DNA from 3 places in the Pedobacter sp. BG31 genome. Region 1 is predicted to be linked to each of the others. Evidence: riboswitches for the same ligand, from Rfam matches in the RefSeq annotation. Region 1 holds a riboswitch; each other region holds the start of a gene.
The links. A riboswitch is a leader RNA that binds a small molecule or an ion and turns the genes downstream of it on or off. The one in region 1 is predicted to bind S-adenosylmethionine.
Positions count from the first base shown of each region.

Region 1 (10,869 bases):
ATATTCAGTAACTACCAGTGTTTTTGATCCGTTGAATGTGGGGATGGACCTGGTTCATTTGGAGCAACTTAACAATGCTGATTGTTTTGCTTATTGTAAAGGAACAGATGGTAAAATCTATGAACTCAAGTTTAACGTCCAGTTTAATGGGCCATTTACCTTTACCCCGCAACATAAGCGCTTATTTGTACGCCAGGACCTGATTAATGAAAACACCAAATGGAGTGGCGCCAAAAATGGCGTTATCTACATGGCCAGTGGCAGTAAAGTTTATCGTTATAATCCTGTAAACGAAGAGTTGAGGGAGCTGGTAACCAGTTTTACCGGAAAAACAATTTCGATGTTAAAACTTAGCGAAGATGAAGAAAGCTTAATGGTAGGAACAGAAGAAAGCGTTACTTTTTTGAATATCGCAACAGGAATGAACGGAGCATTGATTAAAAAAATTGAAGGTATTCCAGGCGCTCCTGTAGATATCGCAATTAGAAAATAATCTTTGTGCTGGAGGATGTCTCATAAATATAGAATGGTCACCCTTAATAATTTATTTTATAAAAATCAATATGAGTGACAGAAAAAGTTAAATGAATAGTATCGTCATTTCGACTGAAGCTCACCGGTTTTTCATCGGTAGCGTAACGGAGAAATCTTTTAAATCTGATTCAATAATTTGTTCCAAAGATCTCTCCACGCACTTCGCGTTGCTCTGGTCCGGAAATGACGGCTATTCTATTGGATTCTGTCAATGTTATCTTGCCGAAGGAAATGTATTACAAGGCGTTTCTATACTTCGTCAAGCTACAAGCTAGACTCAACGTGACCAATTCGGTTGAATTACAATTAATTATACAGTTAATAGAATTTATAATCATAAAAAAATACAAATGAAAAATATAAAAATAGTTTTATTAGCGCTTTTATGCCCAGCTTTGAGTTGGGCGCAAACGCCAAACTTTAGTTTAACCGGCAAAATAGGAACGCTCGGTGCACCGGCAAAAGCCTATATCGATTACATGGATAATGGTGTCAGTCATGAAGATTCTGTGGCGCTGGTTAACGGAAGTTTCAAATTTTCCGGACATATTTCCGGTAATGCCTATGCCCGCATGGCGCTCGATCATACTGGTGCGGGTAAAAACAAGGCCGTTTATACGGGTGATGTGATTTACTTTTACTTTGGTAAAGAGCAGGTTACCATTAGTTCAAAAGATTCTTTAGATAATGCTGTTTTTACGGGTTCAAAGGTATACCAGGAATACGATGCCTATAATAAAGCCATTGGCGGTACCATTATGGCGCTTACCAAAGCGGTTAATATCGATTTTAATAGAGGAACGCCCGAGCAGCAAAAAGATACCGCCTATATGAAAGCGGTAGATCTGCGTTTCAGAAAAAATATTCAGAACAGAACCGACAAACAGTTTCAATTTGCTAAAGAACATCCAACGTCCTATTTCGCGTTGGTGGCACTCTCAGAAGCAGCAGGAAGCAAGGTAGATGTGGCCAAGGTTCAACCGATTTTTAATGCATTAAACAAAGAATACCGGGAAACTGATATGGGTAAAGAATTGGCACAGCGCATTGCCGCAAGTGGCATCACTGCTATCGGAAATCCAGCACCTCTTTTTACCCAGAACAATGTGGTTGGCAAGCCCGTTTCGTTGGCCAGTTTTAAAGGAAAAGTGGTATTGGTTGAATTCTGGGCGAGCTGGTGCAGTCCATGCAGGGCAGAAAATCCGAACCTGGTGAAACAATATCAAACTTATAAAGATAAGGGCTTTGAGATTATTTCGGTTTCATTGGATCACGTGAAAGAGAATTGGCTGGAAGCGATAGAAAAAGACGGTTTAGACTGGATCCACGTCTCTGACCTGAAAGGCTGGAACAACGAAGTGGGCCGTTTGTATGGAGTGCGTGCGGTGCCTGCCAGTTTTCTGGTAGATGCACAGGGCAAGATTATCGGAAATGGTCTTCGTGGCGAACCGTTAAACAAAAAGCTTGCGGAAATTTTCAACTAAGCCACCGCCCAAAATCATAAAAATAATGAATAACTATATAAGGACCATAACAGCAACCTTCGGGTTGCTGTTTAGCCTAAACGTTACTGCCCAAAAGAAGCAGGTAGCGAAATTTCAGTGTACCATTACCCGGGCAGTTAAAAAAGCATACCCGGCCAGCGTGCGGATGTGGGGTTTTGATGTACAGCAGAACCAAAGAACAAGTGCACAGTTTAGTGGCGTGGTAGTAAGCGCAGACGGTTACATCCTGACGGCTGCCCATACCATTTTACCGGGTAAAAATTATAAGGTTTTTTTTCCAGATGGACGCGAATGTATTGCTGTGGCGCTAGGGAAAATAGAAAATAAAGAAACCCCGGGTATTCCCGATGTTGGCATGATGAAAATTACCGATAAGGGCGCATATCCGTTTGCAGAGATGGGCTATTCGGCCAGTTTGCTAAAAGATGAGCCTTGTATCAGTATTTCTTATCCCGAAAGTCTGAACCAAACCCTGCCAACCTTAAGATTGGGCCATGTTGCAGAAGTGAAAAATGAATATGGTTTTATCCGCTCAACCTGTAGAATGGAACCTGGCGATTCCGGCGGACCTTTGTTTGATTATCATGGCCGCGTAATCGGGCTGCACAGCGCCATTGATGTTTCAGAAGATATGAATTTCGAAATTCCTGTTGATCTCTATCGCCGTTATTGGACAGCCCTGAAAAGCGAAACGCTTTACACTTCTTTTCCTGAAGAAACGAATTTTGTTGAAGTCGATTCTTTGTTTCCGCAACTGCAGAAAGAAAGTAGACAAAAAGCCTTACATCCTGATTTTGGTATTCCGAAACTTATAAATGCCTGTTTCCTAATTACAAGCATACTTAAGGGACAACAGCAGCAAATTGATGCCTGTTTGTTAAATGTTAAAACAGCGGGCGGCATTAAAAAACAGTTTTTGCTGAGTAAAAATACGATGGCTGGAGAAGAGGCAAAATTTGAGATGAATGGAACCAAAATTCCCATTCAGGTCATTGGAAAAGATCAGGAAAATGATTTGGTCTTATTTGCGCTTGAACAGCATATAAACGGAGGAATTGATTTGAATCTTGCCAATGCAGATACCCTTAAAATAGAAATGGGTAAACTGCTTTATAGTATGACACCCGCTGGCAAGGTAATGCGCAGTGTTTTAGGTAGTAGGCTGTTTAACTTACCAAAAATAAATAGTCAGCCTTATTTAGGCGCCATGGTGGTATACAATTCTAGTCCTGTACAGTTTTCCTTAATTAAAGAAGGTAGCCCGGCAGAAAGAGCAGGGATAAAAGTTGGCGATGAACTCATCAGCATTAATGGAAAAATGATTAGAAAAGCGAATGAATTTGCGCCCGAAATCTTAAAATATTGGGCAGGTGATGAAATTACCTTCGAATGGGAGCATGCATCTGGTAAAATGAGCAAAACATTCAAGCTTGACGGAAGGGGACAATCCCTTTCCAATCACCCGGCAGACAAATTTGAAGGAGGGAAATCAGAGCGGAGAGACGGTTTTAATGCTATTTTTACCCATGATGCCGCTATTCAAGCCAGCAATTGTGGATCGCCTGTTTTTGATTGGGAAGGTCATTTTTACGGAATCAATATTGCCAGGTTCAGCCGCACGACTACAGTTGTGGTTCCAAAGAAAACAATTGTTGAGTTTGTTTTAAAGCATGTGAGATAGCCTGTATTAAATTAACTGAAAACTGTCATCCTGAGGGGTAATTTATGGTATAAAAATCAATATGATTGACGTTTTTTCCTTCGCACAATTCTTGCCTCGGCTCACCGCCGCCGAAGGGCTCTTACTTTTTGGCATCAAAAAGTAACAAAAAATGCCGGCTGAAAATTTTTCTTTCAAAGCCAGTGCTATGGCTAGAACAGTGCAGTCCGAAAAATTTATTAGGCCGGTTTTAAGTAGAACGGTGATACGGTGCTATGGCCTAGCTATACGGAAATGCATGATGCCGCATTATGCTCATTAACAGGTGATTACAAAATAACGTCAATGGTAGCCTGTCGAAGGACCTTCATTTAAATTTTTCTGTTAGCCGGTGTCTCACCGACCAAAGACTAAATCATACATTTTTTGGAGCGCAGGGCCATTCGCGACGATTAAAGATTGTTCCCGTGCTTTGCTATATCCTTTCGCTGCGCTTCAGGGATGCCGCTTCGCCCGGGGCTAAAAACGCGGTTAGTGATAAGAACAAACCAACAAAGTATGAAACGTTGTTTTGTTTCCTGTACAGACCATTGTTAATAAACCTTTTTGCAGCGGCTATCCTTTTTGTTGCAGCGGTTTTTTATTATAGAGGTATGTCTAGCAAAAAGATAGAAGCGAAAAGAAGGACTGCCGGAACCGAAAGGCAATGCACCTGCTTTCCAAAAACGAAACGTCACGCCTTTTTACGTTAAAGATTCTTCACTGCGTTCAGAATGACAGCTAAGGAATAATTTAAGAATTTCTATTGGCCGGTGTCTAACCGACCAATGCTAATATTTTGTGTTAAAGATTCTTCACTTTGTTCAGAATGACAAATTGGGGTTTTCCTATTTGTTGCCTCACCGACCAATGTTTAAATAGAAATAATGATGCATTTTTTGGAGCGCAGGGCCATTCGCGACGATTAAAGATTGTTCCCGTGCTTCGCTATATCCCCCCGCGCCGCTTCAGGTATGCCACTTCGCCGGGGGCTAAAGACGCGGTTAGTGCTAAGAACAAACCAACAAAGTATGAAACGTTGTTTTGTTTCCTGTACAGACCATTGTTAATAAACCTTTTTGCAGCGGCTATCCTTTTTGTTGCAGCGGTTTTTTATTATAGAGGTATGTCTAGCAAAAAGATAGAAGCGGAAAGAAGGACTGCCGGTACCGAAAGGCACTACAACTGCTTTCCAAAAAATGATCTAAATCTCAAAAATCGTTCTGAGTAAAGGAGTGCCGAAGAAATCTTTCAAGTTAGTGGCTATCCTTATTAAAAAGATTGCTTCGTCGGCTGAAAAAGCCTTCTCGCAATGACGAACATTCTATTAATTTCTTTTATTGGTCGGTATCTCACCGACCAATGTTAATATTTTATATTAAAAGATTCTACACTTCGTCCAGAATGGCATATAGGAAGTGAATTATGATGCTTATTTCTTCAACAGCGCATCAATTTCAGTATTGAATTCTTTCACAAATTCATCATAAAATTTACCAGTAGCCGGACCGTTGAAACCGGTATGGATTTGGGCCACATTTCCCTGTTTATCGATTATAATGGTGGTTGGAAAAGATAAAAAAGAATCAAGTGCAGGCAATGATTCAGATACTGCCTGTTTATCGGCTGTTCCGGCCAAAACCTGATCGTATTCGATACCAAACCGTTCTCGGAAACGGCCCATTACTTTTTTGGCATATTCAGGTTCAGTAGAACGCTCGTAATGCAAACCGATAATTTCTATGCCGCGGTTTTTATTCTTTTTATACCATGGAGCCATAAAAGTAGCTTCATCAACGCAGTTAGGACACCAGCTTCCTGTAATGGTTAAAATCACTACTTTGTTTTTGTATTTTTCATCCTTTAACGAAATCTTATTACCATTTACATCAGGGAAACTGAAATCGAGCGTTTTGTATCCTTTTTTCAGGTAGGTGAGTTGATAAGGATCAGGCAGGGCTGCATCTTTATTTTTGTTCCCGCTAAAAGGCTGGCTGCCTCTTGCGCTTAAAACCTCACCGTTTAAAGTACCATCTGCCCCGAAAGTTCCTTTGTAGTAAGCAGGAGAGGAGCCGATGAAACTTGAAAGCTGAAATCCATTGCCCTCTACAATACCTTCAAGATAGCGCGAATCACCGGTTACACGGAGGAAAGTTCCGGTTAGTTTGTTTCCTGTTTGTTTAAACAGGCCTACTGTTTTTTCTTCTTTTCCATTTGGAGCGGTAAAAATTACATCATAGCTTCCTGAATAGTCGGCTGATGCAGGTCTGTCTGCTTTAAAACGATAGTGTTCGCGTTCGGCATCAATGATTAATGGTTTTCCGGATTTATCCTGTTTGCGTAAAGCTCCTGTTAACCGATCGCCATCTATTGCAAATGCCAGTTCGTTATCAAACTGATCCAGTTTAACAAAAATCGAATCGGCTGTTCGTTTGACCACACCACCTTCAAAACTTTCTTCCGCATTGCGGAAATACAATTTCTGCTGACCGCCTTTTTCATTGATCTCAAAATTGAAAGGAATTTCGAGTCCCTCCTTTACTTTCGCCACACCGCGCCAGTTGCCCAGCGCAACGAATGCCTTTGTTTTTTTTTCTTTGGCCTTTGCCTGTTGGTTATTGGCTAAAACTGCCTGATCCTGAGCAAAGGTTATGGAGGTTGATATGGCCAGTGCAGCAGTTAATAAGGTTTTTATATTCATTGGGATGTATGTTAATCTACTAATTTAGTCGACAAATATACGGATGGAATAGTCAAAGAAAAAATATTTTAATAAATATCTATAAAAACTATAGGATAAATGGAATTAATTATACCTTTGCCCCAGTTATTTTAAAATACTTATCAAGAAAGGCGGAGGGAATGGCCCAGTGAAGCCTTAGCAACCATCTAATTTTTAGAAATGGTGCTAATTCCATCCCGGATGAATCCGGGGTAGTTAAGTCAGTTGTTTGCGTAATCCTTATCTAAAATATACGGAGCACTTCTGATTTAAGGGGGTGCTTTTTTGTTGCCTCAATGCTTTCTTGAAAGTGAAATATGTATTAAACAAAATCATTCAAATGGAAAAAAACAGACGAGCTGCATCACTTTTTGTAAACCTTTCTGCATACTTACGAATGCGCCAGTCCTGTTAGGATGGTTCCATTTTAACAGGCGTTTTTGATCTAACCATTCCATTTTATTTTTTAATAAAAGACGGTGATTCACCGTTAGGAATCGTTTTGCCCAAATTTTATCTATTAACTAATTATTAAACATATTCATGATCAGACTTTTAAAATCAATAGCATTTATTTTACTGCTCTTTGCTGTACAACCGGGATTTGCTCAAAATACCGCCATAACAGGAACAGTAAAATCAGCAGATGGAGAAACACTGCCTGGTGTTTCCATATTCGTCAAAGAAACCAAACAAACCACCATCTCTGATGCCAAGGGTGCTTTTTCGATAAATGCACCTGAAAAGGGCACATTAGTATTTTCATACATAGGTTTTAAAACCCAGGAAATACAGATCAGTAAAAACGGGCCAATTTCAGTTATTCTTCAATCGAGCGATAATGCGTTAGATGAAGTGGTGGTTACAGCTTTAGGTATTTCCAGAGAGAAAAAATCACTCGGGTATGCTGTTCAGGAGTTAAAAGGACAAGATTTGTCTGAAGCTAAAGAATCTAACCTGGTCAATGCACTGGCTGGAAAAATAGCTGGAGTTAGGGTAACCAATAGTCAGGGGAGCATGGGCTCATCACGTGTGGTCATCAGAGGGGAAACCTCTATAGCTGGAAATAACCAGCCCTTATTTGTGGTTGATGGGATTCCGGTAGATAACTCGCAGTTAAATTCTGCAGGTGCAAGGGATTATGCAAATGCCATCTCAGATATCAATCCAGAGGATATTGAATCAATTAGTGTATTAAAAGGACCAAACGCAGCAGCATTATACGGTTCGAGGGCTGCCGCAGGGGTAATTCTTATCAAAACTAAAACTGGTAAATCGAAAAAAGGATTGGGCATTGAGGTTAACTCCAATGCCGTACTGGAAACTTTGCTTACCCTGCCGGTTTATCAAAATGCTTTTGGACAGGGATCGGAAGGTAAGTTCAGTTATGTGGATGGTGCTGGTAAAGGCATTAATGATGGGGTAGATGAGAGCTGGGGGCCAAAAATGGACGGCAGATTAATTCCACAGTTTTTTTCAAAAGGTGTAGCGGTTCCGTTCGTAGCCCATCCTGATAATGTCCGCGATTTCTTTCAAACAGGGTATTCGCTAAATAATAGTATATCTGTTGCAGATGCAGGCGAAAAATATGATTACCGTATTGCTTACAATAACCTGAAACAGGTTGGGATTGTGCCTAATTCCGGACAGGGCAAAAATTCATTCGTATTAAATACCTCTTTAAAAATAACACCAAAACTAACTTTAACGGCTAATGCAAATTACAGCAAGTTGAGTTCTGATAATTTGCCGGGTACAGGCGGTTCAAGATCAACCAGTACCATGTTGCAATTTACCTGGTTTGGCCGCCAGGTGGATATTAACCAGCTGAAAAACTATCTGGATGAAAATGGAAAAACATTCAACTGGAACAATAGCTATTATAGCAATCCATATTGGGTAGCTTATGAAAATACGGTGTCGCAAAACCGTAATCGGATTATTGGGAGTTTAGCGCTTAATTATAAAATTATCGATGGACTTGATTTCAATTTCAGATCTGGAACGGATTACTACAATGACAGGCGTAAGGTTAGAATCGCCTATGGTACCAATGGAACACCTTTTGGTTCTTATACCGAAAGTGCTTTTACCGTAAACGAAAATAACACCGACGCAACATTAAACTTCAATAAACAATTAAATGAAGATTTTAGCTTAGAATTATTGGGAGGTGGCAATATCCGTAGACAGTACATCGAGCAAAACGACCAGAGCGCGCCTAAACTGGCCATTGCAGGGCTATACAACCTGAAAAACTCTCGCGATCCCCTGGTTTCTTCCAATAATTTATCACGTTTAAAATCGTATAGTGTTTATGCTTCCGGACAGATCGGCTTCAGAAATTACCTTTTTGCCAACATCACGGCGCGTAATGACTGGTCTTCTACTTTGCCTGCACAAAACAGGTCATATTTTTATCCTTCATTTAATGGCAGCTTTGTAGCAACAGAGGCTTTTGATATCAAAAGCGAAGCCCTTAACTATTTAAAAATACGGGGTGGTTGGTCTAAAGTGGGTAAAGATGCAGATCCTTACCGTTTAATCAACACTTATGTATTTAGTGCGCCGTTTTATGGCAATCCTCAGCTTACCACAGGTTCTATAGACCTGAATCCTAACTTAAAGCCAGAAACCACTACTTCTACAGAACTTGGGCTTGAAGCGGTTTTCTTGAATAAAAGATTACGATTTGATTTAAGTGCTTATAACACCAATAGTTACAACCAGATTTTAGCAGCCGATGTGAGCCAGAGTACAGGTTTCAGCTCGAAATTATTGAATGCCGGAAAAATCAATAACAAAGGTATCGAAGCACAATTGGGCATCACCCCAGTTGAAAAAGCCTTTACCTGGGATGTTGATTTCAATTTTGCAGCAAACAGGAGTCGTGTAATTGAGCTGGATGCTGAAAAACTGCTGACCAATTATGTAGTAGCCACAAATTCGGCCCAGGTAATTGCAACGGTAGGTCAGCCTTATGGATCGTTGTTCGGGACAGCTTTTTTGAGAGATGGCAATGGCAATATCATTGTTAACGCTACAGGCGCGCCTGCCACTAATCCAACCAAGCAGGTGTTGGGCAAATACACGCCGGATTGGATTGGGGGCGTTTACAATACTTTTAGTTATAAAGGTATCAGTTTAGGCGTATTGGTTGATGCCAGTTTTGGCGGTTCTATTTACAATGGAACTTACGCCACAGGAACTTATACCGGCGTTTTGGCTTCCACACTTCCGGGAAGGGCAGCTGAATATGGCGGTATTTCCTATTATTATCCCGGTAACAATAAAGCCAATGGAACAGTGAGGTTAACCGGAACCGCCCCTGCAGGTGTTACGGTGTATGATGACGGGATTATTTTTGATGGCATAACCGCTGATGGCAAGCGTAACGAGAAGATATTACCCGCTCAACAGTATTACAAAACCTTTAGAAATATAGATGAAGCAAATATTTTCGATGCGTCTTATGTAAAACTCCGTGAGGTGAAATTAAGCTATAACCTGCCTGCCAAATGGCTTCGTCCGTTAAGTTTACAAGGCGTTTCGGTATCGCTTGTTGGCCGTAACCTGTGGATTATCCATCGCAATACGGTTGATATCGACCCTGAAGTGGCCTTTAATACTGGTAATGGTCAGGGTTTAGAGAGCTTATCAAATCCAAGCACCCGCAGTTATGGTATCAACCTCAATGTTAAATTTTAAAATATTTCCATCATGAAAAATAAAAAACTATATATACTGGCCATTTTGGCAATTGCCTTTGTATCATGCAAAAAAGAGCTGGATGAGGTGAATATCAACCCCAATGCACCAGAAATTGCGCAGCCAGATTATCTGCTTACCGGAACTACCAAGGCAACAGCAGATACCTATTGGGGCGTAACCAATAACATGAATTCCAGTTTGCTGTTTGCGCAGCAATGGGCCAAGGTACAGTATACAGAAGAAGACCGTTTTATTTACTCAAACAGTAGTTTTACCGCACTATGGTCAACAGGCTATGCCCAAAGTATTGCCGGTTTTAATAAAATTATCGAATTGGGAGATGCACAGGGAAATTCGAACTATAAAGGTGTTGCACTTATCTTAAGATCATGGACATTTCTATTGCTTACGGATGCTTATGGCGATGTTCCCTACTCGCAGGCAGGGAAAATAAAACAGTTTGTTACCCCGGTTTACGATAAACAAAAAGATGTTTATTATGGTATTTTAAGCGATTTGAAATCGGCGCAAGCGGCTCTAGACCCCGCAGGAAAGGTGATTGCCGGTGATGTGATTTATAGCAACAATATTGCCTCATGGAAAAAGTTTGCCAATTCATTGAGGCTTCGTATCGCCTTGCGTATTGCAGATAAAGATCCTTCTAAAGCCAAACAGGTGATTGATGAAATACAGGCAGA
Region 1 covers NZ_JBHNZK010000003.1:8,238-19,106, forward strand. The annotation lists gene ACFE6N_RS05210 (PKD-like family lipoprotein) at 1-493, shown strand, start outside; gene ACFE6N_RS05215 (redoxin domain-containing protein) at 885-2,018, shown strand; gene ACFE6N_RS05220 (trypsin-like peptidase domain-containing protein) at 2,044-3,720, shown strand; gene ACFE6N_RS05225 (peroxiredoxin family protein) at 5,171-6,439, opposite strand; SAM riboswitch class I at 6,577-6,683, shown strand; gene ACFE6N_RS05230 (SusC/RagA family TonB-linked outer membrane protein) at 7,004-10,168, shown strand; gene ACFE6N_RS05235 (SusD/RagB family nutrient-binding outer membrane lipoprotein) at 10,181-10,869, shown strand, end outside.

Region 2 (10,869 bases), 230 kb from region 1:
TCCTATCTGTTTAATGTGCGATAGAAATTCTTCCTGTAATGTTTCGTTTGCCACAAAATATTCTACCATGCCCAAGCGTTCCTGAATGGGTTTCAGCTCTTTCAATGGCATAATAATCCACTTCTGTAACAAACGTGCGCCCATTGGGGTACAGGTGTGATCTAAAATATCAAAAAGCGTTACGGCATTGTCGTTAGGTGAATTCACCAATTCCAGGTTTCGGATGGTAAAACGGTCGAGCCACATGTAACGGTCTTCTTCAATGCGGCTAATGGAAGTAATGTGCTGCAGGTTGCGGTGTTCGGTTTCACCTAAATAATGTAAAATAACACCAGCAGCAACAATTCCGCTTTGTAAACGATCGATACCGAAACCTTTTAATGACGAAACTTCAAAATGTTTCATCAGGGTTTCGTTTCCAAAATCAGTGGTAAATGGCCATTCGTCTAAGCCAAAGGTGTAAAAACGGTCGCCAAAGTTTTCGGTAAAGGCTTGTCTCTTTGATTTTTGAAAGATAACTTCTGTAGGCTTAAAACCCTGCAGAAGTTTATCGATATAATCGCTATTGCCTTGCGCAATTAAAAATTCGCCTGTAGATATATCTAAAAATGAAACACCCAATTGTGTTTTATCGAAAAAAACGCAGGCCAGGAAATTGTTCGATTTCTGGTTTACAATATTGTCGCCGTAAGCTACGCCTGGGGTAACCAGCTCTGTTACACCTCTTTTTACAATGGTTTTTGTTGTTTTAGGATCTTCAAGCTGATCGCAAATGGCAACGCGCTGCCCCGCCCTGACCAGTTTCGATAAATAATTATCTAAAGAATGGTGCGGAAAACCGGCCAGTTCCAAAGCACCACCATTGGGTCCGGTACCTCTTCTGGTTAATACGATGCCTAAAATCTGTGCCGTTTTAATGGCATCTTCGCCAAAGGTTTCATAAAAATCGCCAACCCTAAATAGTAAAAGTGCACCCGGGTACTTCGCTTTTATCGCGTTGTACTGCTGCATTAACGGGGTTTCTTTATTCGTGTCTTTAGCCAAAACTGAAATGAATTTACAAAAGCCATAAAGATAACATGAATAAGCATTTTACCGCTGTTTTGTTGAAAAGTTGAAAGATTGTTTAAAAGCCAGGGTTAATCAGCTAACTTTAACCTCATCATTGTTTTCTTCCATCAACAGTTAACTGTCATTCGAAAATCAAGGGGTCTGTACATTTGGGATAGCGCAGTCCTGCTTTACGCTTGTAGGCCCTCTCTTCAATCGGGAGCTACCGCTTCAATCAGGTTTAGTCACAATGGTCTGTTTTAACCCAAGTGCATAATAATTTTCTTTTGTCAACAGTTAACCAATTTATACGATTAAACAGTTAATCATTATTTGGAAATGAAGGGGGGGGTGCATTTGGGATAGTGTAGTCCTGTTAATCGCTTTACTTCGTTGCACTCGTGTTCGCTCCGATCAGGTTTAGGTACAATGGTCTGGTTCCAATCTAGTCGTATGATCGTGAGCCCAATAATTAACCAGTTTATACAATTAAAACAATTAACCATTTTTGGAAATGAAAGGTTCTGTGCATTTCGGAGAATGTAGTCCTGTTATCCGCTTTACTTCGCTTCGCTCGTGTTCGCTCCTACCAGGTTTAGGTACAATGGTCTGGTTCCAATCTAGTCGTATGATCGTGAGCTCAATAATTAACCAGTTTATACAATTAAAACAATTAACCATTTTTGGAAATGAAAGGTTCTGTGCATTTCGGAGAATGTAGTCCTGTTATCCGCTTTACTTCGCTGCGCTCGTGTTCGCTCCTACCAGGTTTAGGTACAATGGTCTGTTTTAACCCGGTTATACAATAAATTCGGCACCTACACAGTTAACCAATTTATACAATTAAACAATTGCCATTATTTGGAAATGAAGGTTTCTGTGCATTTGGGATAGTGTAGTCCTGTTATCCGCTTTACTTCATTGCACTCCGTGCCCGCTCATACCAGGTTTAGGTACAATGGTCTGTTTTAACCCGGTTATACAATAAATCTGGTACTTATACAGTTAACCAATTTATACGATTAAACAGTTAACCATTATTTGGAAATGAAGGTTTCTGTGCATTTCGGAGAATGTAGTCCTGTTATCCGCTTTACTTCGCTACGCTCGTGTTCGCTACTACCAGGTTCAGGTACAATGGTCTGTTTTAACCCAATTAATACAATTAATCAGTTAACCCATAGAAACAATTACCCTAGTCATGTGTTAACGTTATATAAATTTTAACCTAATTTTTTAATTATGACGATCCAACTGAACACCGACAAGAATTTAACCATCCATCAGGAATACGAAGAAAAAATCAACACTCAGTTAAATGAAGGCCTGAGCAGGTTTAGCGATCTGATTACGCGTTTAGAAGTTCATCTTTCTGATGAGAACGGTAGTAAAGATGGTCTGGATGATAAAAGATGTTTGTTAGAGGCCAGAATAACCGGAAAAGATCCTATAGCAGTGACCAACCTGGGTAACACGTACGATTTAGCGATCACAGGCGCCTTAACAAAACTAAAAAGTGCTTTAGAAAAAGTGGCAGGAAAAATGAAAGCACATTAATAGATATAAAATGTCATCCTGACCCTGTCGAAGGACCTCTGAACGTATTTTATGAAGCGTTTCGACAGGCTCAACTTGACAATCATTATTGTAGTTTTTTATAATTTAACTTTTTCTAATTCTTCTATATATCCCAAAAACAGATACAAAGCTTTCTTTCTGTCTTCTGTAACATCAAATTGAAGTTTATGATAAAGGTAATCTTCCAGATCGAAATTTGGCGATTCAGATAATTCCGCCAAAACTTCTTTCCGATGATCTAAACCAAACTTTAAAGCTGCATTAAATTCAGCTTTAAAATCTTCTGAAATCTCTTTATTGGCTACCCAAGCTGCATACATAAAAGGTAGGCCAGTAAGTTTTTTCCATTCCTCGCCCATATCATAAGCGTAGGCAAAATCATCTTTTTTACCAAAAGTCCTGTCGCCAATCAAAACAAAAGCATCTGTTTTTGCGTCTGGATCGGTAGTAAATTCTACCTCCTTTTTCCAATGAAATTTTAGCAATACTTTGGCTAAGTTGTTTGAGGTACGGGAGTGGGCATCCAGCCTTAGCGTTTTAATTTCATTTGCCGGAACTTCACTAAAAATAAATACAGAATTTACGCCGCCATCACTGCCTATACAGTAATCGGCCACAATATTGGCATTTGGAACCAAAGGAATAGCTGCGACAGGCATCAAGCCGATATCTGCCTGACCATTAATCACTTTTGCTGCGCAATCTGAAGGGATATATAAACTTAAATCAATCTTATTAATGATGTCTGAATGTGTTAATCCGTATATAAAAGCTTTTGTATTGGTGTAGGCAACCGCCGATATTTTAATCTTATTCAAGGTGTTATGTTTTGCGCTTCGCGTTTCGCGTTAAGCAAATTATTTAATTACTAAACAATCTTATGTGGTTTGTGTCCTCAGGAGCGATTAACGCACTTCGTTTCATGAAGACACGAACCGGGGCTGTTTATTCTCCGATTACTAAACCGTCTAAATGTACTGCGCTGTTAAATTCGAGCACGGTAAATTTTCCATCCTCAAAACCCATTTTGTACAACACGGTATTCTGATGTGGGAATTCAGTCATTTCGCTCAATGGTTTTCCTAAGAGTAAGCATAAAAAAACACGCATCGCCCGGCCATGCATACAAAGCAATACTGTTTTTTCCTCTGGTCGGGTCATTAAAACCTCCATGGGTTGTTTTAAACGTTCGTAAACATCCTGAACGCTTTCGCCACCTTCAAAATGCGCGGAATAATCTCCATTCTCCCAGCTTTGTAACATCTCACGAAAAGCCTCGCGTGCCTCTTCGGTATTGGGTTTTCCTTCCCAGATACCCCATGCCAGCTCATCTAATCCCGAAAGTTTTTCCCAGGGTAATTTAGCATCGATAAACTTCTGCACCGTTTGCCAGGTTCGTTTGAGATCGGATGTGTAAATTTTATCAAAAGGAACATCCTTGTATTTTTGATAAAAAGCTTCAGCTTGCGCCCTCCCCAAATCATTTAGATCAGAATTTATACCCCTGCCCTGTACTATGCCCTGTCTGTTAAGTTCTGTTTCGCCGTGGCGTATGATGTATATTTCTTTAACCATTAAATGGGATTTTTTGGATTATAAGATTGCAGGATTAACATTTATTATTTTTTGACTTTGCGAAAAGATCTTAAAATCCTATCATCATAACAATCTTAATTTACTACCGGTAATTTATAATATTGCGGTTTCTTTTCTTCCTCAAAAACAACATTTTCGAAATCGGTAACTACATTGTATAGTGTATCGCGTTCAATTGCTTTCCGGCCCACTTGTTTAATCAGATTAACCAGCTCTTTAGTGCTCATCGCCGGATTCTGCTCTTCGGCTCCAGCCATTGAGTAAATTTTAGTCGTATCATCCAAAGTACCGTCAATATCATCAACGCCATAATTTAGGGATAACTGTGCCGTTTCGCGACTGATCATGGCCCAGTAAGCTTTAATATGATCAAAATTGTCTAGATAGATTCGGGCAATTGCATAATTTCTCAAATCTTCGATTACCGAAGATTCAGGCACATTGCTCATCTGGTTATGCTGATTTCTGAATTTTAAAGGAATAAAAGTTTGGAAACCGCCCGTACGATCCTGCAGTTGGCGTAGTTTTTCCATATGGTCAACCCGGTGCCAGTATTTTTCAATATGTCCATAAAGCATGGTTGCGTTACTCCGCATACCTAATTTGTGCCATTCTTCATGGATATCCAGCCATTGCTGACCGGTACATTTGTCTTTGGCAATCTGTTCCCTGATTTCGGGATGAAAAATTTCTGCCCCTCCGCCCGGTATAGATTCCAAGCCGGCTTCTTTCATCAAACGCATACCCGTTGCATAATCAATTTTAGCCTTTTTGAAGATATAATGGTACTCTACAGGGGTTAATGCTTTAACATGTAAATCCGGACGGTGTTGTTTAATAGCGGTGAACAAAGCCGAATAAAAGGCTACATCATATTGAGGAAGTACCCCTCCTACAATGTGTACCTCTGTTACCGGTTCGCCATCATATTTTTTAACAATATCGAGCATTTGCTCCATCGTTAAGGCCCAGCCTTCCTCTTTTTGCTTGATTAAACGGGAATAAGAACAAAATTTGCAGTCGTAAACGCAAAGGTTGGTAGGTTCCAGATGGAAGTTCCGGTTAAAATAGGTTTTATCGCCATGTCTCTGTTCGCGGATAAAGTTGGCCAATACGCCAAGATAACCCAATTCTGCATGTTCGTATAAGTACACACCTTCGTCGAAGGTAATCCGCTCTTTATGAAGAACTTTATGCGCGATGTTTTGTAGTTCAGTTGATAAATTGGTATCAGCTAATATTTTTTCAACTTGCTCAGTTGTATTCATTCCTGATTTATTTTGAACAAAAATACGATAATGAGCCGATTTGAAAATCATTTTCTTGTAACAAACCGTGATTTTTGGATATTGTACCTGATTATTAAACACAGTTGAACACTGATCAACACAGATATTGATTACTTTTTATTGTAAACTTAGCTATAGGCGTTAATATCAGTCACGGAAACACAGAAGTCACGGAGAAATAACTATCAAGCTCGGGGATAAATCCATGTTTCAACACTTGACGGTAGTTTATGTAAGATAAAACCTGGATCTAAGTTCAATGCTAACAAGCTGCTACAAGTGATTCTAAGAAACTTCGGGTAAATCCGTGTCTCCGTGGCAACCCTAAAAGACAGTAAACAAAAAAAGCACCTCTTTTCAGAAGTGCTTTAAGGGTATGTTTTTCGATGTTAAATATTATCTGGCTGCAGGTACAAAAGTTAGAATAATATTTGCAGTTCTGCCACCAAATTCAATTGGTGATTTTAATACCATTTGTGTGCTTGAAAGTTCAGTTAATACCAAACGATAACCTTCAGTTACATTTTTTGCTTTGTCACCCTCGTATATTTTTTTAAACTGGAAGGTTTGATCTTTAGGGGCAGCCGACCAGAAAATAGTCTGCATTACAGCACCACAGGTACTTGATGCAGGTAAGGTATAAGATCCATTACCACTATTGGTTAAATTCCATGTACTTCCCTCAAAACATTTATAAGATTTCTCTCCAAATAAGCCCTGAACAGCACCATCAGGCAAACCTTCCAAAGCTACATTACTCACTACCCATTCGCGAACAACTGTACCTCTGCTACCTGTTACGCCTGCAGTTACTCTTTTTGCAGTATTACAACTTTGTAACATTACTAAGGTAGAACATGCAATTGCGATAGCTATAAATAATCTTTTCATTTTATATGTAATTTAAATTTTGTCAAACTTGTTACATAAATCTTGCCAAAACCGTTACTAACCTTAAATTAGCGCTAAATTATTAAATCCCATACCCATATTACATCGTCCAAAATCAATCATCATGAAACCAGAAACCCTTGCTATTCACGCCGCTAATCTTGTAAAAATCAATACAGGTGATGTTACGCCGCCTATCAATTTATCTACCACATTTTTTCGTGACGAAGATGGTGGCTATCCTGGCGGACACATGTATAGCAGGGTAAGCAATCCAAACCGGTCTGCTTTAGAAAACACTGTAGCTAAACTGGAATATGGCGAAGATGCAGCAGCATTTTCCTCGGGTAATACCTGCGGGTTGGCATTGTTTCAGGCTTTGAAACCCGGTAGTCACATTATTGCACCAGACGATATGTATTGGGGCATTAAAAAACAATTGCTTACGATTTTTAATAATAGCCTGGAATTTGAGTTTATTGACCAGACCAATTTGTCGCTAATAGAATCAAACATCAAGCCCAATACAAAACTAATTTGGATCGAAACACCATCCAATCCACTGTTGAAGGTTACCGATATAGAAGAGATTGCTAAAATAGCTAAGGCTAAAAACATCACCATGGTCTGCGATAGTACATTTGCTTCCCCTATTTTACAAAATCCAATTTTATTAGGAGCAGATATTGTAATGCACAGCAGCACGAAATACCTTGGTGGCCATAGCGATGTGCTTGGAGGAATTTTGGTGACAGCAAAGAAAGATGAGCTGTGGGAGAAAATCAAAAACATACAGCAAACCGGCGGTGCCGTTCCATCACCCTTCGATTGCTTTTTATTAAGCAGAAGCATAAAAACCCTGGCCTACCGCATAAAAGGTCATTGTGAAAACGGAAAGATTATCGCTCATTATTTAAATAAACATCCAAATGTAGAGGCCGTTTTTTATCCCGGACTGGAAGACCATCCGCAACATGGTATTGCAAAAAAACAGATGAAAGATTTTGGTGGCATGATGTCGTTCCTGGTTAAAGGTGGTGTTGAAGCCGCTCATAAAGTAGCGAATAAGGTCCGGTTATTTGCACAGGCGACCAGTTTAGGTGGTGTGGAGAGTTTAATCGAACATCGCTACTCAGTAGAGGGGCCGGATAGCAAAACGCCTAAAAATCTGCTCCGTATTTCCGTTGGACTGGAACATGCAGATGATCTTATTGCCGATTTGGAGCAGGCGTTAAGCTAAAGTTTTCCACAGTCCTATAAGGTTTCTGAAACCTTGTAGGACTAAAAATCTATTTCGGATTACAAACCGTGGTCAGTTTCAAAGAATAGTTTGCCTCCAGTGGCTCATTTGTTTGTGCCAAACGTTGTGATCCCGTATTCGCAGGGCAAGCAATATCTCCTGCGGCATCATAAACCAATTTGTTCCCATTTGCCATCAATTCCTTTGGCACATATACCTGTACTTTGGTAACTGAATAACCTGAAGGAAAATAACGTATGTAATAACCATCAGGATGTTTGGTCCAGATGCCGCTTGGTACATCGCTTCTTGGTGGGGCCATACCCGCCACAATCGCATATTTTTCCATATCAGCATAAGTGTAATTTCCGGAAGCTACCAGCTGTCTGATATTGTTTTCTGCCTCAAAAACTGCTTTTACACCCGCTGGCAACTGGTCTTTAGCCTTTTCCATTACATCAAAAGGCAACACACCCAGGGCGCCTCCCTCCAATTGTGTAATCTGACTCGGGGTTAATAATTTTACAGCGGTTAATTTTACCTGTCCGTTAAAATCAGCAAATTTTGTTCTGGCAATAATGGTCCACAGCAGCGCCTGGATGTCATGTTGATCCACCTCAGGATGTTTTTCTGCGCTTTTCAATATCGCAACCACTATTTATTCCTTAGAACCTAGTACAGGAGCAAACATATAACCATCGCCTTTTGACGGCGCAAATGTTCCGGCCTTCAAACAATAACTTTTGTTGGTCATCTCATAAAGCCCCTCACAAAGTACAAAACCGCCCTCTGGATTTTTAGGTAGTAAATACAATGGTTGTGCCTTTAAATTTAACGAAGTAATAAAGTCGGGCATTTTTTCTCCTTCCCTGTTTACATCTTCGAAACTGGTGGTTATGGCAGCGGGCTGTTTCAGAAACCTGTCTACCCCTAAGGCTTTGGCACCCTGGGCAGTTCCGATTTTTAATAATTTATCTTTTAAACCTCCAAATTGGGCATTGGTGGTGCTGACAAACATCACCGTGAATAGCAGGCTTAAACCTAAAACACTTTTGTTTTTCATGATAATCATATTTAGATAGGTAGCGCAAACTTAGCATATTAAGTGCTAATTTCACATCGAAAGTTCGATTTTAGCAGCGCAACATAAAATTAAACAACTAGTTATCAGTTATTTATTTAAAAATCAAAATTTTATTTTGTGTATTAAAAATTTATCCTGACATTTGAAATATTATTTGGCGGAAAGTTAAATAAAAGTCAATCTTCACAGGTTGATTTATAAAGAAGTGGCGAGAGACTGGCTCGATGACCCACTGGCAACCCTCAGAAAGAGAAGGTGCCAATTCCTGACCAGATAACATGGTGTTATTTGGTGATATAAATTATAACTGATGAAAACATTAAATCTTCGATCGCTAAGCGAATCCAATGCAGACCTTAAAAAGGTAAGACAAGTTCCTATTTCTGTTACTTGCAGTTATATGCCTGCTATGGCTTGTATGTGCTGTTGCATACAGTAATTTAAAAATCTTCCTTTTTTGTTTCCCTCAAACTGGAAGGTCCCGGATAACGGGATACGCCCTTTTAAGCTTTAGGACTACCCTAAGCCATTTATCTCATCAATTCATAAATTAAAACAGAAATTATGTCAACATCATATAAATTTGAAACTTTACAATTACACGCTGGTCAGGAAATAGATCCAACAACAGGTTCAAGAGCCGTCCCCATTTACCAAACAACGTCTTACGGGTTCAATAGTGCTGAACATGGTGCCAATTTATTTGCTCTAAAGGAGTTTGGTAATATCTACACCAGGATCATGAATCCAACCAACGATGTTTTTGAAAAACGTATTGCCGCTTTGGAAGGTGGCGTTGCTGCTCTGGCCGTGGCCTCAGGGCAAGCTGCACAATTCATCGCTTTGAATAATATACTGGAGGCTGGTGATAGTATTGTTTCTTCTTCTCACATTTATGGCGGAACATATAACCAGTTTAAAGTGGCTTTTAAACGTTTAGGTATCCATGTAGATTTTGCCAATTTGGATGTGCCTGAGGAATTTGAAGCTAAAATTACCGACAAAACGAAAGCCATTTACCTGGAAACCATCGGCAATCCAGCCTTTAGTGTACCTGATTTTGGGAAGATTGCCGCTATTGCCAAAAAATATGATCTTCCTTTGGTGGTTGATAATACTTTTGGTGCAGGAGGTTATTTGTTTAAGCCATTAGAACATGGAGCAAACATCGTGGTCGAATCTGCAACTAAATGGATCGGTGGTCATGGAACAAGCATCGGCGGCGTAATTGTCGACGGCGGAAACTACAACTGGGGTAACGGGAAATTCCCGCAGTTCTCCGAGCCTTCAGCAGGTTACCATGGTTTGGTTTTTAGTGATGTTTTTGGCATTGGCGGGCCGTTCGGTAATATTCAGTTTATCATCCGTGCCCGTGTAGAAGGATTAAGAGATCTTGGGCCTGCCCTATCGCCTTTTAATTCTTTTCTTTTGTTGCAAGGACTGGAAACGCTATCGCTCCGCGTACAACGCCATGTTGATAATGCCCTTGAACTGGCCACCTGGTTAGAAAACCATCCGCTGGTTAAAGAAGTACAATATCCCGGATTAGCAAGTAGCAAATACAACAATCTTGCGAAAAAATATTTAAGCAATGGTTTTGGAGCCGTACTGTCTTTTGAACTAAACGGAAGCAAGGAAAATGCCACGCAGGTTATTGATCATTTGAAATTGGTTTCGCACCTAGCCAACGTGGGCGATGCCAAAACGCTGATCATCCAGCCATCGGCCACCACACACCAGCAATTGAGTGAAGAAGAACAACTGGCCGCGGGCGTAAAACCAAACGCCTTAAGGGTCTCAGTTGGTATTGAGCATATCGATGATATTAAAGCTGATTTCGAACAGGCATTTGCAGCCATTAACGCACAAGTTTCTACCGAGAGTTTATTAGCTTAAGCACATTTACCTTCCGATACAACAAAACAATGAGTACAGCATCAATATATAATCATCATAAACAGTTTAAATTAGAAAACGGAAAAAAAATCCGTAACCTGCAGGTTGCTTATCAAACTTATGGGAAACTAAATGCGGCTAAAGATAACGTAATCTGGGTTTGCCATGCACTTACTGCCAATGCAGATGTTTTTGAATGGTGGGAAGGTTTGTTCGGGCAAAATGCTTTGTTCAATCCTGCGGAA
Region 2 covers NZ_JBHNZK010000003.1:236,957-247,825, reverse strand. The annotation lists gene mutS (DNA mismatch repair protein MutS) at 1-1,044, opposite strand, end outside; gene ACFE6N_RS06230 (HPF/RaiA family ribosome-associated protein) at 2,293-2,607, shown strand; gene ACFE6N_RS06225 (menaquinone biosynthetic enzyme MqnA/MqnD family protein) at 2,706-3,446, opposite strand; gene ACFE6N_RS06220 (histidine phosphatase family protein) at 3,574-4,203, opposite strand; gene mqnE (aminofutalosine synthase MqnE) at 4,299-5,492, opposite strand; gene ACFE6N_RS06210 (hypothetical protein) at 5,910-6,404, opposite strand; gene ACFE6N_RS06205 (trans-sulfuration enzyme family protein) at 6,529-7,644, shown strand; gene ACFE6N_RS06200 (hypothetical protein) at 7,694-8,287, opposite strand; gene ACFE6N_RS06195 (hypothetical protein) at 8,303-8,707, opposite strand; SAM riboswitch class I at 8,921-9,031, shown strand; gene ACFE6N_RS06190 (O-acetylhomoserine aminocarboxypropyltransferase/cysteine synthase family protein) at 9,293-10,624, shown strand; gene metX (homoserine O-acetyltransferase) at 10,654-10,869, shown strand, end outside.
Region 2: another riboswitch for S-adenosylmethionine. It lies ahead of ACFE6N_RS06190 (O-acetylhomoserine aminocarboxypropyltransferase/cysteine synthase family protein); the one in region 1 lies ahead of ACFE6N_RS05230 (SusC/RagA family TonB-linked outer membrane protein).

Region 3 (10,869 bases), on a different contig from region 1:
AAAATGGGCTAAAGATTATGCGGTAGGGAATAACATTAAATTTATTAGAATGGATACCTGGGCGGATAATAAAAAGCTTCTGGAATACTATACCGATTGTGGTTTTAATTATGTTGGGGTAGTAACCATGGAAAAAACAGATGAATTACCAAAACATTATGGAGGAATCAGTTTAAGTTTATTTGAGATTGTATTATAATATGTAATCTTAATATTATAGCTATACAGATAACTCATTTATCCTTCGATGCGACCAGGTTTCAATATTTTACTATCGTCCTGGTTTTTAACGAGGATGAAGGAGATCCAAATTTGTAATGTGGGAATAGGAATGGAAAGTAGATAAAATCGGCATTTTCACGGCCTCCTCTTTGCAAATGAGAATGGTAAACGCGATTACTATTCCATAATTTTCCGTGTCTTCGTTGTAACTTAATAAAGTTGCAAAAAACTAAACAATATTTTTGCAGTAGGCTAAGACTAGTGGCATTGGCCGCGAAGCTCATTTTAATTCGATTTTCCAGCTTAACATATCATCAACTTCACCAATATGGATAAAGTTATTTTTTTCTAGAATGGTATAAGAGGCCACATTGTCCTTTGTTGTGGCAGCAAAAATGGATTTTACTTTAGGCTGTTCCCTGGCCCATTCAATTAATCTTCCAATCGCTTCAGTCATAAATCCTCTGCCTCTGAATTCTTCGTTAGTGCCATAACCGATTTCGATTTCGCCATTTTGGTCGGGTTCACCAACAAAACAGATATCGCCTACCATTCTGTTGTCTGGTTTGGATATAATTGTCCATAAAGTATGGTATAGATAATCCTTGTCTTTATCAAAAACGTTAGGTAAAATCGTCTGTTCCAAAGCTTCACGTAGCGAAGGAGAAATGTTTTTCCTGGTAGGTAGAAGGCCAAATTCTTGTTCTAAAGAATGATCATCTTTAATATATTTTAAGAGCTGATCGTGCGTTAAAGGTTTTAAAATGAGGCGTTCTGTTTCTATCATACTTGGTTTTGTTAGTTAGGCTAATATAAACTTTGGGGTTTTAGCCAAGTGGATTTTTACGCTAAGTTTTTATTAAGTCATCACAGCACAGACTTTTCGAAATGTTTAAGATTACTAATAAACCTTAATCACCTCGCCTGTTATAATACCCAATACACTTTTCTCGTAAGCTTTAATTACTTTTTCCATAGTAACCGGGATTTCTCCGGGGAAAGAATCGAAAAAAGCAGGCGAATCTTCAACCACATTGGGGCTGACGGCATTTATGCGGATTTCGCTTCCGATTTCGCGGGCAGCTGCCAAAATAAATGCATTGAGGCCACCGTTTATGGTACTCAATACAGAACCGGCGGCAACAGGACGTTCAGACAGTATACCCGAAGTTAACGTAAATGAACCACCTTTGTTAATGTAATGCTGGCCAATAAGCACCAGGTTAATCTGTCCCAATAGTTTATCCAGCAAACCGCTTTTAAATACTTCGCCTGTTAATTGATTTACAGGAGCAAAGGGACCTTTTCCGCTTGTACTGATCAGGGCGTCGAAAGGACCGATCTGCTCAAACATATTCTTGATCGATGTTTCATTGGTAATGTCTACCTGAACATCGCCTTTGGTATTCCCCACACGGATGATCTCGTGCTTTGGAGCAAAAGTCTCAGTTACTTTTTTACCCAGCGTACCTGTAGCGCCTACAATGATTATTTTCATTTATCTGTTTAACGTATATACTCATCTTAAACAGCAGGTGTATAGAAATGTTTGTAGTCTCAATCCTGTAAAACCAATTCAGTTTTGAGATCGGCAACCAGAAGGTCAATATGTGATGCTGTTACATTTGGCATGCAGATAATGTGCGAATTTCCCTGCTCGGCGGCAAGCTGCCATTTTTTGCAGATTTTTGCAGATGGGGTAGGGAAGTTTACCGTGATGGCATTGGCATTTCGCCAGGCAGCAATACCCAGCGCTTGAAGTTGTTGTTCGGTATAAGCGGCAGTTGCTAAGCTATGCATGGCCCTGCTTTTCAAACCGGCTATGCCCAAACGTTTAATGGTGTACCATAAAAACAAGGGGCTATGGCCATTTCTGGATCCGGTAATCGTCGTGTCAACGCTCCCGATATAAGCTACCGAACGGGCGATCCGATCGCGGTTAGATTTTTTGGCCACCACCACGCCACAAGGCATCGGAGAACCCAAAAACTTATGGCCGCTAATGGCGATACTGTCTGCGCCATCTTCAAAATCGAATGCTGGCCTGGGCTCAATCAGTGCGCTATAGGTACCAGAAAGCGCTGCATCAGCGTGGATATAATAATGCTGGATAGCCAGTTTTTTTAAAATGGCTTTGATTTTAGACACATCATCACGTGCTTCAGTCATGGTGGTCCCAATATTGGCCATAATAATAACAGGCATGTGGCGGTTCATTCTAATGGTGTACTCAAGATCTTCATAGTCGATTTCTCCGTTTGTCTGCGTGCGGATTACGATATTCGACATATTCAGCAAATGCAGATTCTTCTGCACACTATAATGCGTAGCTTCTGAGTAATAAACCATTGCTTTTGGATGTAGCTCGCGGGCCAGGTATAATCCATATAGATTCCCCTCCGAACCGCCATTGGTTACATAACCCCACCAATTATCGGCGGGTGCACGAAAAAGTTCGGCAAAAAACTGAACCACTTCTTTTTCCAGTTCGCGCGATCCGACACCATAGGTGGAAGTAACAAAAGGATCACCCAGATTATTCATCGGATATTTTAAAAAGCCGGAAAGCGCCTGGTAATCAAAATCCTTGGCTACCGGATAACCTAGAAATAGCTCAGTTTGTTCCTTTACGTTCTCTAAAAGATCGTTTAATGCTTCCTGGTCTTTTGCTTCTAATCTGCTCGTTTCCATAAATGATATGTTTACCGGCAAAATTAATAAAAACAGAATTTAGTATTAATATCTGATTTAAAATCAGAATATTATGTTGTTTTTTAATAATTTAAAGAAATTTAAAATTGATTTATTGTGTTCATTTTACTTTGGAAGCATATAAAATATGGCTATTGAAGGTTAAGGAGTGCCTGCCTTACCGCATTGTCATTCTGGTTTACAGCTTTATAATAGCCCACATCGCCTAAATAATAGCGGCAGAGTAAAGCTTTGAGATCATTTAAGATCACATTCTTTGAATTGTACAATTGAAACCGGTCAATCGTTATGTTTTTGCGTTGCAGGAATCCGATAAAATCTTTGAAGTCATTATCGTTTATGGTAAAGATATTGATGTTCTGTTCTACAAAGCTGGCACTGTACCTGTTAGTCAGTACATTAAATACATAATCAGAAAGCACTTTTTTGTTCACTAAACCAGTGTAAAACTTATTATAGCCTGTAGTGTCTAATTTTACGAATACGTCTGGCTGGATACCACCAACCGGTTTAGCTTTTCTATTGTGTTGAATTACCCCTTCCGTTTTCTCAATAGAATCCTGAAAAGAAGTACGGTCTCCGGTAAGTTCTCCATCCATCATCCGTTCGTCCAACTCATGTTTATAAGCATCATAGCCTTTCTTGTATGATTTTTGGATACTTCTGCCAGAAGGGGTGTAATATCTTGCGATGGTTAAGTTCAATGCAGAGCCATCGCCAAAAGCAAATTGTTCCTGTACCAAACCTTTGCCAAAAGAGCGGCGGCCAACAATAATCCCACGGCCCAGGTCCTGGATAGCTCCTGCAACAATTTCGCTCGCTGAAGCCGTATTTTCATTAATCAAAACAGCCAGTTTGCCATTTTGAAAAGATCCGGTGCCGGTAGAAAAGTAATCAGTTCGGGGCTCATGCTTACCTTGGGTGTATACAATGAGCTTATTTTCTCCCAGAAACTGATCGGCCAGGCCAGTTGCTGCTGTAAAATAACCACCTCCATTGTCGCGCAGGTCGAGAATAAGTTTTTTCATCCCCTTTGCCTTCAGGTTATTCGCTGCAGCAGCAAAATCATTATCCGTATTTGCGCCAAATTTACTGATCCGAACATAACCGGTTTCGTTGTTAATCATGTAAGCAGCATCAATACTGCTGATATTTACTTTACCACGGGTAACCATAATGCGGTTGCTCTGTGATGCGCCCGGGTGTAAGAGCACTACACTTACGCCAGTTCCGGATTTACCTTTAAAACGACCGGTAAGTTGATCTTTAGGCAGGTTTCGTCCGCTTACTATGGCGGTATCAATACTCAAAATCTTATCTCCAAGTTTAATTCCTGCCTGATATGCCGGTCCGTCCTTCACCACCCCTGTAACCATCATGGTATCGTTAAGCATATAATATTCTATGCCTACCCCTTCAAAATTTCCTTCCAGATTATCGGTCATATCCTGCGCATCGGTTGGAGGCAGGTAAACACTATGTGGATCGAGCTGGTGCAGAACGCTATCAATAGGTAAGTTCTGAAGGGAATCCGTATTGATGTCATCAACATAATTACCATTGATGATGTGTAAGATTTCGTTTAGTTTTTCGTCGCTGTTTTCAGCAAGCTGCGTACTTTTTTTAACGCCAAAACCTTGGTCTTTAATGAATTTTATACCCAAAAACATGCCTGCTATTAAGATTATAGAATAGCTTGAAGCGATTAGTATGTTGTTCCTGGTATTTTTTTTCATTGGCGTTACTGCAAATTTATGAAAATTAGCGGGTTGATATATTTTTTAACTGTATTTTCATGTCTTTTGTTTATAATATTTAGCATTAAATAATACCTGCCGCGGTTGGCTAAAATTTATGGCAGATATTTTTTAGATTTTTAACCTAGTTTTTAGAAAGAATTTACCGAATTTTATCAAAATTAAATTTATGAACAGAGTTACCGAGCAAGAATCTAACTATAAACACATCGATCAGATGTCGGTATTAGAGGTTTTGCAGGGCATTAATAATGAAGATAAAACTGTAGCATTTGCAGTTGAGAAATCTTTGCCTCAGATTGAAAAGTTAACGTCGGCAGTGGCCGGGCGGATGAAAAAAGGTGGGCGTCTTTTTTATATAGGTGCAGGTACAAGCGGTCGCTTAGGTGTAGTAGATGCTTCAGAATGCCCGCCTACTTACGGTGTGCCATTTGATTGGGTTGTAGGAATTATTGCTGGTGGAGATACTGCGATTAGGAAAGCAGTGGAATTTGCTGAAGATGACCCGGAGCAAGCCTGGAAAGATCTTCAGGAATTTGATATTAATGAAAAAGATTGCCTGGTTGGCCTCGCAGCATCAGGTACCACGCCCTATGTAGTGGGCGGATTAAAAATAGCTCGTGAACACGGAGTCTTAACAGGTTGCATTGTTTGTAATACCGGCGGACCTATTGCCGCAGCTTCAGATTTCCCGGTTGAAGTAGTTGTTGGCCCTGAATTTATTACCGGCTCTACGCGCATGAAATCCGGTACGGCGCAAAAAATGGTATTAAATATGCTAAGCACCACGGTGATGGTTCAGTTGGGGCGCGTGGTTGGCAATAAAATGGTCGATATGCAGTTAACCAATCATAAACTGGTAGACCGCGGTACACAAATGGTGGCCAATGAACTGAACATTGGTTATGATGAAGCCGCTGAACTGTTAAGCCGTTATGGAAGTGTACGTAAAGCTGTAGAAGCAGGGCATTAAAAATGAGAGAAGGATAGAATGAAAAAGTGTTGTGATGTAGAAATGATCTTAACATTCACTCATCAAAACTCACTCACTCATTCATTAATTAGAAAAAAGTATGCACGAAATTGAGCCTTATTACCAGTGGAGAGATGATTATATTTCGGCAGAAGATGAGCGTTCGCCATTTTATAACACCGAGTATTCAGAACTTTACTTTGATAAGCAGATCTATAACTTTTTGCTACACCCGCAATGGGATGAGTTTGGCTCTAATACCTTATATATGAAGGTTTTGTATGCTGACTATGACCGCAGTTATGCCATTATAGAGTTTATAGGCGAGTGGAACGATGCCATTAATAATGACATTATGTTGCTAAAACGCGATATTTTGGAGATGATGATGGATGAAGGACTTAATAAATTTATCCTGATTGGCGAAAATGTACTGAATTTTCATGCTTCAGACGATAGTTATTATGAAGAATGGTTTCAGGAAGTAGAAGATGGCTGGATTGTTGGGGTGAATTTTCAGGAACATGTAATCAGCGAATTCCGTGATAACAGCATTGATTATTACATTAACTTTGGAGGTGCGTTTGACAATCTGCCATGGCGTACCTTAAAACCTTTACAGTTCTTTAAAAAAGTTGAAGAACTGCTGACAAAAAGATTGAACTAAATCTTTATTTTTATATCATTTAACATACAAAAATTAAAATGGAACAACAAAATTATCAATATCAAAACAACAGTGTTTTCGTTCAGGAAGGATCTGTTTCTAAAAAATTCTTCGCCAACGTTTTCTTATGGATGTTTGTGGCATTGAGTTTATCAACAGTAGCGGCCTATTTATTTGGAACAAATGAGCAGTTTATGCAATACCTGCTAACCGTTAATCCATCTACCGGTAAAGTTGGTATGTCGATTTTCGGGTACATTGCCATGTTCGCGCCACTGGGACTAGTTCTTTTAATGGGATTTGGTTTAAGTAGACTATCATTACCCGCACTAATTGGTGTTTTCGTCCTGTATTCAGTACTGACTGGGGTGAGTTTAAGTTTTATCTTGTTAACTTATACCTCAGGCTCAATCGTGAGCTGTTTTGCGGGCGCGGCGGGAATATTTGGAATTATGGCATTTATGGGATATACAACCAATATTGACCTAAGTAAATTTGGACCAATCTTAATGGTTGGGGTTATTGGTTTAGTGATTGCCAGTGTAATTAATATGTTTATTCAAAGCGAACAGTTTAGTTTGTTTATGGCATTCATTGGTATTGCAATATTTACTGCATTAACAGCCTATGATGTGCAAAAAATCAAAAGAATTGGTGAAGGAATTGAGGCAAATGGCGAACAGGTTCTTCAGGTTGAAAGCAAGAAAATGGCTATTGTAGCTGCATTGTCCTTATACTTAGACTTCTTAAACATATTCCTTTTCCTATTACGCATTTTTGGAAGCAGAAAATAGATCTCAAAAACAAAATAATATTCTTAAGGCTGCGCAGTTTTGCGTGGCCTTTGTAATTTTATTTGGCAGCAAAGCGATAATTTTTGGAATTGATCATGCTTTGTTGCATTTTTGTATGCTTATTAAGAAAGACGGAGGGATTAGACCCAACGAAGTCTTAGCAACCTGTAACCTACAAGGTGCTAAATTCTATTCTGCAAATAGCGGAAACAGATAAGTTTAGGATTACGATTCACGTACCAACTTTTTCAATAAGCCTTTTAGAGACTTGAGACAATAGATTTGAGATTTTAGACATTACGTCTAATCCATTCTCATATCTAATCTCTCATATCTCAAATCTTACAACAGCAAATGGGTATAAGAGAAGAATTAGAGAAACGTATTTTGGTGATCGATGGTGCAATGGGTACCATGATTCAGCGATATAACTTAAGCGAAGAAGATTTCAGGGGAGAGCGATTTAAAAACCATCCTTGTGACGTGAAAGGCAATAACGATTTGCTCAATATCACACGTCCGGATATCATCAAAACGATACACCTGGAGTACCTGGCGGCTGGTGCAGATATTATCGAAACCAATACGTTTAGTACACAGCGTATTTCCATGGCTGATTATCAGATGGAAGACCTTTCTTACGAAATGAGTTATGAAGGCGCACGGGTGGCAAAAGAAGCTGTAAATGAATTTATGGCAGCAAATCCTGATCGTAAATGTTTCGTGGCCGGTGCTATCGGCCCAACAAACCGTACCCTTTCCATGTCGCCAAATGTAAACGATCCTGGTTTTAGGGCGGTTTATTTTGATGAGTTGGAAAAAGCTTATTATGAGCAGGTACGGGGTTTGGTAGATGGTGGTTCGGATGTATTGTTGATTGAAACCATTTTTGATACTTTAAATGCTAAAGTGGCTATTGTAGCCATTAAAAAATATGAAGAGGTAATAGGGCGTAAATTGGAAATCATGATTTCTGGTACCATTACTGATGCTTCCGGACGAACACTTTCCGGGCAAACTGCCGAAGCTTTTTTAAACTCTGTAATGCACGCAAAACCGCTAAGTATTGGTTTTAACTGCGCTTTGGGTGCAAAAGAGATGCGTCCGCATATTGAAGAGCTGGCTACAAAGGCAGGCTGCTATGTTTCAGCTTATCCAAACGCAGGTTTACCCAACGAGTTTGGTGCTTACGATGAGCAACCGCACGAAACGGCCCATCTGGTTGATGATTTTATTGCCTCGGGTTTTGTAAATATTGTTGGCGGCTGCTGCGGTACTACACCAGCGCATATTGGCTGTATTGCTAAAAATGCACGAAAAGCCAAACCCAGAAAATTACCGAAACTTCCGCAATACATGCGCTTAAGCGGGCTGGAGCCCGTAACCATTACCCCAGAAAGCATTTTTGTGAACATTGGAGAGCGTACTAATATTACCGGATCTCCAAAATTCTCTAAACTGATTTTGGGTGGCGATTATGAAGCTGCATTGGCCGTTGCCCTGCAACAGGTTGAAGGCGGTGCACAGATAATTGATGTGAATATGGACGAAGGAATGCTGGATTCGGAAGCCGCCATGACAAAATTCCTGAACCTCATTGCTTCAGAGCCAGATATCGCCAAACTGCCGATTATGGTCGATTCATCAAAGTGGTCGGTGATTGAAAATGGTTTGAAATGCCTGCAGGGGAAAGGGATTGTTAACTCCATTTCTTTAAAAGAAGGCGAAGATAAATTCCGTGAAAGCGCCCGTAAAATTATGCAATATGGTGCAGCGGTAGTGGTAATGGCATTTGATGAGCATGGGCAGGCCGATAATTATGAACGCCGGATCGAAATCTGTAAACGCAGCTATGATATCCTGGTAAACGAAATCGGTTTCCCGCCGGAAGATATCATTTTCGACCCTAATATTTTAACTGTGGCAACCGGGCTGGAGGAACATAATAATTATGCAGTCGATTTTATCAATGCTACCCGTTGGATCAAAGAAAATCTGCCTCACGCCAAGGTAAGCGGAGGGGTTTCCAATATTTCGTTTTCTTTCAGGGGAAATAATGTGGTAAGAGAAGCCATGCATTCGGCTTTCCTTTATCATGCCATCCGCGCAGGTTTAGATATGGGTATTGTAAATGCCGGTATGCTGGAGGTTTACCAGGAAATTCCGCCAGAATTGTTAGAAAGGGTAGAAGATGTACTGTTAAACCGCAGGGAAGATGCAACCGAACGCCTGGTTGAATATGCCGATACGGTTAAAACCAAAGGTAAAGAAGTAGTTAAAGATGAAGGCTGGCGAAAAGGTTCAGTTGAAGAAAGATTATCACATGCCCTGGTTAAGGGTATTGTAGAATACCTGGATGATGATGTAGAAGAAGCCCGGCAGAAATACGACCGTCCGATCCAGGTTATTGAGGGGCCATTGATGGATGGGATGAATATTGTGGGAGATTTATTTGGTGCCGGAAAGATGTTTTTGCCCCAGGTGGTAAAATCGGCCCGGGTAATGAAAAAAGCAGTAGCGTACCTGTTACCTTTTATTGAGCAGGAAAAACTGAACAATCCTGATCAGGACCAGAATTCTTCGGCCGGAAAGGTATTAATGGCTACCGTGAAAGGAGATGTACACGATATTGGTAAAAATATTGTAGGCGTGGTACTGGCCTGTAACAACTTCGAAATTATAGATATGGGCGTGATGGTTCCGGCACAGGATATCATCAAAAAAGCCAAAGAAATAAATGCTGATATTATTGGTTTAAGTGGTTTGATTACGCCTTCGCTGGATGAAATGGTTCACTTTGCCAAAGAAATGGAAAGAGAGGGGTTCACGATCCCGTTGATCATTGGTGGAGCAACTACTTCACGCATCCATGCAGCAGTAAAAGTAGCGCCGAATTATTCAGGGCCAGCTATCCATGTATTAGATGCTTCAAGAAGTGTTACCGTTTGCAGTACCTTGATGAATCCTGAAACGAGAGATGAATATATCGCCGGCATCAAAGCTGAGTATGATAAAGCACGCGAAGCGCATTTAAATAAACGCTCAGATAAGCGCTTTAAGACCTTAGAAGAAGCACGAGCAAATAAATTCAAGATTGATTTTCAGCCCGATTTACCCGTTCCGGAATTTACAGGTACCAGGGTTTTCGATAATTATCCCCTGGAGGAACTGGTTCCATACATCGATTGGACACCTTTTTTTCATACATGGGAGCTCCGTGGTAGTTATCCTAAAATTTTCGACGATAAAAATGTAGGCGATGAAGCAAAGAAACTGTTTGATGACGCACAGGTTCTGTTAAAACGCATCCTCGACGAGAAATTATTAACCGCGAGGGCAGTGATCGGTTTTTGGCCCGCAAACGCGGTAGGAGACGACATCGAGTTGAGAGTTGAGGGTGCTGAGTTGGGAGACTCCAAACCCCAAACTCCAAACTCCAAACTAGTCAAAATCCACACCCTTCGCCAACAGACTGAAAAAGTAGATGGGCAGCCATATTATGCTTTATCGGATTTTATTGCACCAAAAGAAAGCGGAATTCAGGATTATTTTGGTGGTTTTGCCGTAACTGCAGGGATCGGGATTGATGAACTGGTGAATGAGTTCGAATCTAATTACGATGATTACAACAGCATTATGGCTAAAGCGCTGGCCGATCGTTTGGCAGAAGCCTTTGCCGAGCGCATGCACGAACGGGTACGTAAAGAATATTGGGGTTATGCCCAGGATGAAAACTTAAGTAAT
Region 3 covers NZ_JBHNZK010000001.1:36,832-47,700, reverse strand. The annotation lists gene ACFE6N_RS00240 (GNAT family N-acetyltransferase) at 1-199, shown strand, start outside; gene ACFE6N_RS00235 (GNAT family N-acetyltransferase) at 503-1,009, opposite strand; gene ACFE6N_RS00230 (short chain dehydrogenase) at 1,124-1,720, opposite strand; gene ACFE6N_RS00225 (histidine decarboxylase) at 1,780-2,913, opposite strand; gene ACFE6N_RS00220 (S41 family peptidase) at 3,066-4,670, opposite strand; gene murQ (N-acetylmuramic acid 6-phosphate etherase) at 4,861-5,664, shown strand; gene ACFE6N_RS00210 (hypothetical protein) at 5,765-6,331, shown strand; gene ACFE6N_RS00205 (Bax inhibitor-1/YccA family protein) at 6,370-7,125, shown strand; SAM riboswitch class I at 7,242-7,345, shown strand; gene metH (methionine synthase) at 7,480-10,869, shown strand, end outside.
Region 3: another riboswitch for S-adenosylmethionine. It lies ahead of metH (methionine synthase); the one in region 1 lies ahead of ACFE6N_RS05230 (SusC/RagA family TonB-linked outer membrane protein).